Regions from separate parts of the Actinomadura luteofluorescens genome, predicted to be linked through region 1. Evidence: predicted binding sites of a transcription regulator. Region 1 holds the regulator's gene; each other region holds the start of a gene.
The links. Region 1 encodes HrcA, which represses chaperone genes, less so after heat shock. Its sites were predicted from a motif close to TTGGCACTCTCNNNNNGAGAGTGCCAA; they were not measured.
Positions count from the first base shown of each region.

Region 2: a site for HrcA is predicted at 1,144-1,170, ahead of groL (chaperonin GroEL). Genes of this name have one in related genera too.
Region 3: a site for HrcA is predicted at 1,367-1,393, ahead of BJY14_RS14575 (FmdB family zinc ribbon protein). Genes of this name have one in related genera too.

Region 1 is NZ_JACCBA010000001.1:1,919,887-1,922,150, reverse strand. Features, by position in the region: gene BJY14_RS08745 (DUF3097 domain-containing protein) at 1-687, opposite strand, end outside; gene hrcA (heat-inducible transcriptional repressor HrcA) at 891-1,901, shown strand; gene dnaJ (molecular chaperone DnaJ) at 1,902-2,264, shown strand, end outside.
Region 2 is NZ_JACCBA010000001.1:3,364,519-3,366,782, reverse strand. Features, by position in the region: gene BJY14_RS15475 (hypothetical protein) at 1-524, shown strand, start outside; gene groL (chaperonin GroEL) at 1,302-2,264, shown strand, end outside.
Region 3 is NZ_JACCBA010000001.1:3,163,689-3,165,952, reverse strand. Features, by position in the region: gene BJY14_RS14580 (MMPL family transporter) at 1-616, opposite strand, end outside; gene BJY14_RS14575 (FmdB family zinc ribbon protein) at 964-1,329, opposite strand; gene BJY14_RS14570 (potassium/proton antiporter) at 1,491-2,264, opposite strand, start outside.

The DNA.
Region 1 (2,264 bases):
TTCGGCGATCACGCCTTCCTTCCAGGGGATGCCCCGGGGGACGCGGGGCCAGGCGCGGATGCCGACGGCCGCGGGCTTGACGGCCTCCCAGATGTCGATGAACGGGTGACCGGCGACGAGGACGTACGGCGAGGTGACCTGGGCGGCGATCCGGGACTCCTTGGACCCTTCCACGAGGTGGTCGACCAGGACGCCGAGGCGCCGTCCCTCCTCGGGGGCGAACTCGTCGACGATCGCGGGCAGGTCGTCGACGCCTTCGAGGTACTCGACGACGACGCCCTCGACGCGGAGGTCGTGGCCCCAGATCTTCTCGACCAGCTCGGCGTCGTGGAGGCCCTCCACGTAGATGCGGCTCTCCTTGGCGACCTGCGCCCTCAGCCCCTGGACGGCGATCGAGCCCGAGGCGGACCGCGCGGGGCCGGCGGGCGCGGCGGCCGGCCGGACGAGGGTGACCGGCTTGCCGTCGATGAGGAACCCGGACCTGGTCAGCGGGAACACCCGGCGCTTGCCGAACCGGTCCTCCAGCGTGACGCCGAACTTGTCGCAGCCCACCACGGCGCCGCAGAAACCGCTGTCGGGGTCTTCGGCGACCAGGCCCGGCTCGGCGGGGACCTCGGGGATCTGCCCCTTGCGGGGCCTGCGCCAGTCGCCGCCCAGCACGTCGTTTCCGTAGTTCTTACTCCGCACAGGTCCGCACATTAACCGGGCGGGACGCCCGCGCGGCGGCGCCCCGCGTTCCTCGGCGTGGCGCCGGTCTCCCGGCCGGGTAGGATCACGCAGCCATGCGGAGAACGAGGGGGCGCTCCAGCCGGGCCTTCCGGGCCGTAGACTTGGCACTCGAAAGCATGGAGTGCCAGTAGCACGGCCGGCCGGACGAAGGAGGTGACATCGTGCTGGACGACCGGAAACTAGCGGTCCTGCGCGCCATCGTCGAGGACTACGTCTCCACCAACGAGCCGGTGGGCTCCAAGGCGCTGGCCGACCGGCACAACCTCGGGGTCTCGCCCGCGACCATCCGCAACGACATGGCGGTGCTGGAGGAGCAGGGCTACATCGCCCAGCCCCACACCAGCGCCGGGCGCGTCCCCACCGACAAGGGCTACCGGCTGTTCGTCGACCGGCTCTCCACGATCAAGCCGCTGTCGATCGCCGAGCGCCGCGCCATCGAGACGTTCCTGTCCGGGGCGTACGACCTCGACGACGTCGTCGGGCGGACGGTGCGGCTGCTCGCGCAGCTGACCCGGCAGGTCGCGGTGGTGCAGTACCCGTCGCTGACCCGCTCGGCGGTGCGGCACGTGGAGCTGGTCCCGGTGGCGGAGGGGCGGCTGCTGCTCGTCCTGATCACCAACACCGGCCGGGTGGAGCAGCGCGTCATCGAGACCGGGAAGATCTCCGAGGAATCGATCGGGCACCTGCGGGCGTTGCTCAACACGTGCCTGGACGGGCTCGGCTTCGGCGAGGTCCCGGAGGCCGTCGCGGACCTGCCCGACAAGGTGGGCCCGGACGAGCGCCCGGTCGCGGCGGCGGTGCTGTCGGTGCTGCTGGAGACGCTCGTCGAGAAGCACGAGGAGAAGATCGTTTTCGCCGGGGCGGCCAACCTCGCCGCCGTGGACTTCTCGCAGAGCCTGCGGGAGGTGCTGGTGGCGCTGGAGGAGCAGGTGGTCCTCATGCGGCTGCTCGGCGAGACCGGCGACTCCTCTACAGTTACGGTGCGGATCGGCACCGAGAACCCCGACCTGGGGCTCAAGTCGACCTCGGTCGTCGCCGCCGACTACGGGGTGGGCGACCTCACTCTGGCCCGGCTGGGAGTGCTCGGGCCGACACGCATGGATTACCCCAGCACGATGGGAGCGGTACGGGCAGTGGCACGCTACGTGGGACAGATCCTGGCGGGGTCGTAAGTGGCGAACGACTACTACGCGACCCTGGGCGTCCGGCGGGACGCCAGCGCCGACGAGGTCAAGAAGGCCTACCGCCGGCTCGCGCGGGAACTCCACCCGGACGTCAACCCGGATCCGGAGACCCAGGAGCGGTTCAAGGAGATCACCCAGGCCTACGAGGTGCTCTCCGACCCCAAGAAGCGCGAGATGTACGACCTCGGCGCGGACCCGTTCGCGTCCGCGGGCGGGGCGGGCGCCGGCGGGTTCGGCGGCGCCGGGTTCCCGTTCAGCGACATCATGGACGCCTTCTTCGGCACCGCGACCTCGCGGGGCCCGCGGTCGCGCGCCCGGCGCGGCCGCAACGCGACGCTGCGGGTCGAGCTC
Region 2 (2,264 bases), 1.4 Mb from region 1:
AGGGCGAGCAGCAGGCTGCTCCCCAGCAGGAGGCCCAGCCGAACGCCCCGCAGCAGGACGCGGAGCAGGCCGCTCCTCAGCAGGACGCGCAGCAGGCCGCCCCGGAGCAGGGTGCCGAGCAGGCTGCTCCGCAGCAGGACGCGCAGCAGGCCGCGCCGGAGCAGGGTGCCGAGCAGGCCGCCCCGCAGCAGGAGGCTCAGCCGAACGCGCCGGAGCAGCAGCAGGCCGACGCCAACGCCCCGCAGGCCGGGCAGCGGCTGGCCACCACGGGGGACCACCCCAAGCCGGTGCACATCCACGCGGTCGAGAAGTCGATCGTCGGCCAGAACGGCCCCGTCGCCAACAGCGAGAACGGCTCGGGCGACGCGATCTTCACGAACCTCAGCGGATCGCCCCGCTCGAACGTCTACGCCGGCAACAGCGCGACGATGACCGGTCCGATCAGCACCAAGCTCCACGGCGGCAAGCACAACACCGTGATCAACGCGGTCGCGGGCCCCGAGCAGGAGTCCACCAAGAAGTGAACCGCGGCTCATAGCAGAGCACCGCAGCACCACGGCCGCTCCGGCCCGGTCACGCATCGAAGCCGGAGCGGCCGCCCAATGTCCGGACCCGTTTGCGGCGGCCCTTTGCCCGGGAGCGAAAGAACATCCTCACCATTCGCCACACTCCGCAGAAGCGGCCCACCGGGCCGTGGTGACCCCGGTGCATCGGGCCGCCGCAAACGCCGCCGCATCGACTGGACCGGCACCGAAGATCCGTGTCGAACATGCGCCGCGAAAACGGCGGCGCGGGCAGTCGTCGGTTCGATGGCGGCCGGCATGGGCGGCGCGCCGGCACGGGCCCTCACCGGGTGGTGAGAACTCGGTAGCCTCCTGGCCCCCCGTCCGCCCTCCCCTTCCCCCGGCCCGGCGTCGGCCGGATGACGGCCTCGTGAACACCCCCGACGGGCGACCGGCCCGCTACGCCACCGGCGAATTTCGGGCCGGCCCGTGCCACGTGAGGCGCGCCCACCGGCCCGCCGCGAGAGAACTTCCTGGACGTCCCGCCGCTGGTCAGGGCGGGGCAGGGCGGCTGAGGGAGACACCCGTGGGCGAGGATGTGTGGCGCTTGCACTCGACGGGGTAGAGTGCTAAACAAACATTGGCACTCTGCTGTGGAGAGTGACAACTTCACACAGTCATGGGTCGGGGCGATGAGGCCTCAGGCCGGCGGCGGAATGGAAGTCGTCGGCGGGGCCGTCCGTCGCGGGCGTCGGCTCGATCCGTCTAAGCCACCTTGTTCCGGGAGGACTGGAGCCTATGGCTGCAAAGATGATCGCGTTCGACGAGGAGGCCCGTCGCGGTCTCGAGCGCGGCATGAACCAGCTCGCCGACGCCGTGAAGGTGACCCTTGGTCCCAAGGGCCGCAACGTCGTGCTGGAGAAGAAGTGGGGCGCTCCCACGATCACCAACGACGGTGTGTCGATCGCCAAGGAGATCGAGCTCGAGGACCCGTGGGAGAAGATCGGCGCGGAGCTCGTCAAGGAAGTAGCCAAGAAGACCGACGACGTCGCGGGTGACGGCACCACCACCGCCACCGTGCTGGCCCAGGCGCTGGTGCGCGAGGGTCTGCGCAACGTGGCCGCCGGTGCGAACCCGATGTCGCTCAAGCGCGGCATCGAGGCCGCCGTCGAGCGGGTGAGCGAGGAGCTGTCCAAGCTCGCCAAGGACGTGGAGACCAAGGAGCAGATCGCCTCCACGGCCTCCATCTCCGCGGGCGACCCGCAGATCGGCGAGATGATCGCCGAGGCGATGGACAAGGTCGGCAAGGAAGGCGTGATCACGGTCGAGGAGAGCCAGACCTTCGGTCTGGAGCTCGAGCTGACCGAGGGCATGCGCTTCGACAAGGGCTACATCTCGCACTACTTCGTGACCGACCCCGAGCGGATGGAGGCGGTCCTCGAGGACCCGTACATCCTGATCGTTCAGGGCAAGGCGTCGGCGAACAAGGACCTGCTGCCCGTCCTCGAGGGCGTCATGCAGTCCGGCAAGCCGCTGCTGATCATCGCGGAGGACGTCGAGGGCGAGGCCCTGGCCACCCTGGTCGTCAACAAGATCCGCGGGATCTTCAAGTCCGTGGCCGTGAAGGCCCCGGGCTTCGGCGACCGCCGCAAGGCCATGCTGGGCGACATCGCCACGCTGACCGGCGGCCAGGTCATCAGCGAGGACGTGGGTCTCAAGCTGGAGAACACCACGACCGAGATGCTGGGCCGCGCCCGCAAG
Region 3 (2,264 bases), 1.2 Mb from region 1:
ACCACAGCACGGGGCTGCGGTAGATGAACAGCAGCAGGACGATGACGACGAGGCCGGCGGCCATGAGCAGGAAGCCGTCCAGGCTCTGGAAGACCTCGAACTGGTCGGCGCCGCCGCCTGCGGGGCCGGTGACGTGCGAGGCCAGTCCGGGGGGCCCGCGCTCGGCGAGGTCGCGCGCCTGGTCGACGGCGGCCGTGAGGTCCTCGTCCGTCAGGGGCACGAGGGTCTGCAGAGCCTTGCCGTCCTTGGACGGGAACGGCCCCTGGGCCTTCTGCGCTCCGGGCAGCTTCTGGAAGGCGGCCACGTCGGACTCGGCCTTGGCCTTGTCCGCCGCGGTGATCCCGCCGGACCGCTCGTAGACGATGACGGCGAGCATCGTCTCGTCCTTGCGGAACCGCTCCTGCAACTCCACGACCCGGGTGGACTCGGCCCCGGCGGGCAGCCAGGACGCGGCGTCGTTCTTCTCGACGTCGCCGAGCTTGCCGGCGAGGGGGCCGAGAGCGGCCAGCAGGACGACCCACAGGGCCAGGACGGCCCATTTCGTGCGCCGTCCGGCGATCAGTCCGGCCAGGCGGTGTGTCCGCGGCCTCGGGGGAGCCGGGCTAGGTGCGCTCATGGTTCCTCTCCTGGTGTGCACCGGGCGATATTGAGATATGTCGTGTTCGCCGTAAGAGTCTCTCGTTGTCCGAGAGATGTCAAGTAATATCGCGAATCACGGAAGCGCCGCGGGTGGCGGGCTTCACGGGAGGGCCCTTCCGATATGAGGGGGTTCCTCCCTGTCTCCTCTATCGTCGCGAACCGCATTACCCCGCGCCTCCGGCGTCAGGACGGACCTGCGCTACGTCCCATGAGGCAAGCGAAAGCCGCCGCCTACCCCTGGAGATGTAGGCGACGGCTTCCGGATACGACGAAAGCCGGGGGATCCGAGCGGATCCCCCGGTGCGAGCGGAGATGCCTAGAAGGTCAGGCGACCTTTTCGGAGGACGACGACTTGCCGGTCGAAGAGGACGACGACGAGTCGGAGGACTTCGAGGACGAGTCGGACTTGGCGGAGTCGCCCGAGGAGCCGCCCGAGTCGCCGGAAGAGCCGCTGGACGACCCGTTGGAGGAGCCGTTCGACGACGCCCCCGCGGTGGTGGACGACTTGCCGGAGCCGCGGCTGTCGGTGCGGTAGAAGCCCGAGCCCTTGAAGATGATCCCCGCGGCGGAGAAGACCTTGCGGAGCCTGCCGGTGCACGCCGGGCACTCGGTCAGCGCGTCGTCGCTGAACTTCTGCACGACCTCTAGAGGCTCGCCGCACTCGGTGCAAACGTACTGATACGTCGGCACGGTTCCTCCTCGCTGACTCAGCCCGGCGCGAGCCGGACTGGCACTCACTCTAGACGACTGCTAATGGTACCCATGCGTGGAACAGGATTCGCCCCCGGGATGTTCCCAGGCGGCGCGCCGTGAGACCAGGGCATGGCAAAGGCCCCGGCACACCGCAGGGGTCACTGGCCCTTCTCGCCGAACCAGCCCGCCAGCCTGCCCTTGCGGCTGACCGCGCGCAGCCTGCGCTCGGTGGCCTCGCGCACCTCGGCGGTGGTCACGACCAGCAGGGTGTCGCCCGCCTGCAGGGGCGTGGTGGGCTCGGGCACGAAGCTCGCCCCGTCCCGCACGACGAGGGTGATCGACGCGCCGGGCGGCAGCCGCAGCTCGAAGATCTCCACGCCGTTCATCAGCGAGTCGGAGGGGATCCGCACCTCCAGCAGGTCGGCGTGCAGCTCCTCCAGCGGCGCCGCCTCGACGTCCAGCTCGCGGGTCTGCTCGTCGCTCCTCAGCCCGAACAGCCGCGAGGCCAGCGGCAGCGTCGGCCCCTGGAGCAGGGTGAACACGACGACGATGTTGAAGACGATCGCGAAGAGCCGGTCGGCGTGCTCCACCTCCGCGACCATCGGGATGGTGGCCAGGACGATCGGGACGGCGCCCCGCAGGCCCGCCCAGGACGCGAAGAGCTTCTCGCCCCACGACAGCCGGAACCCGATCGTGGACAGCACGACCGACAGGGGGCGGGCCACCAGCAGCAGGACGAAGCCGACGATGAGCGCCGGCAGGATCTGGCCGGGGAGGTCGCCGGGGTCGGCCAGCAGGCCCAGCATCACGAACAGCCCGATCTGCGCGAGCCATCCGACGCCCTCTGCGAAGCCCCGGGTGGCGGGCCGGTGCGGCAGTCGCGCGTTCCCGAGGACGAGGGCGCTGACGTAGACGGCGAGGAACCCGCTGGC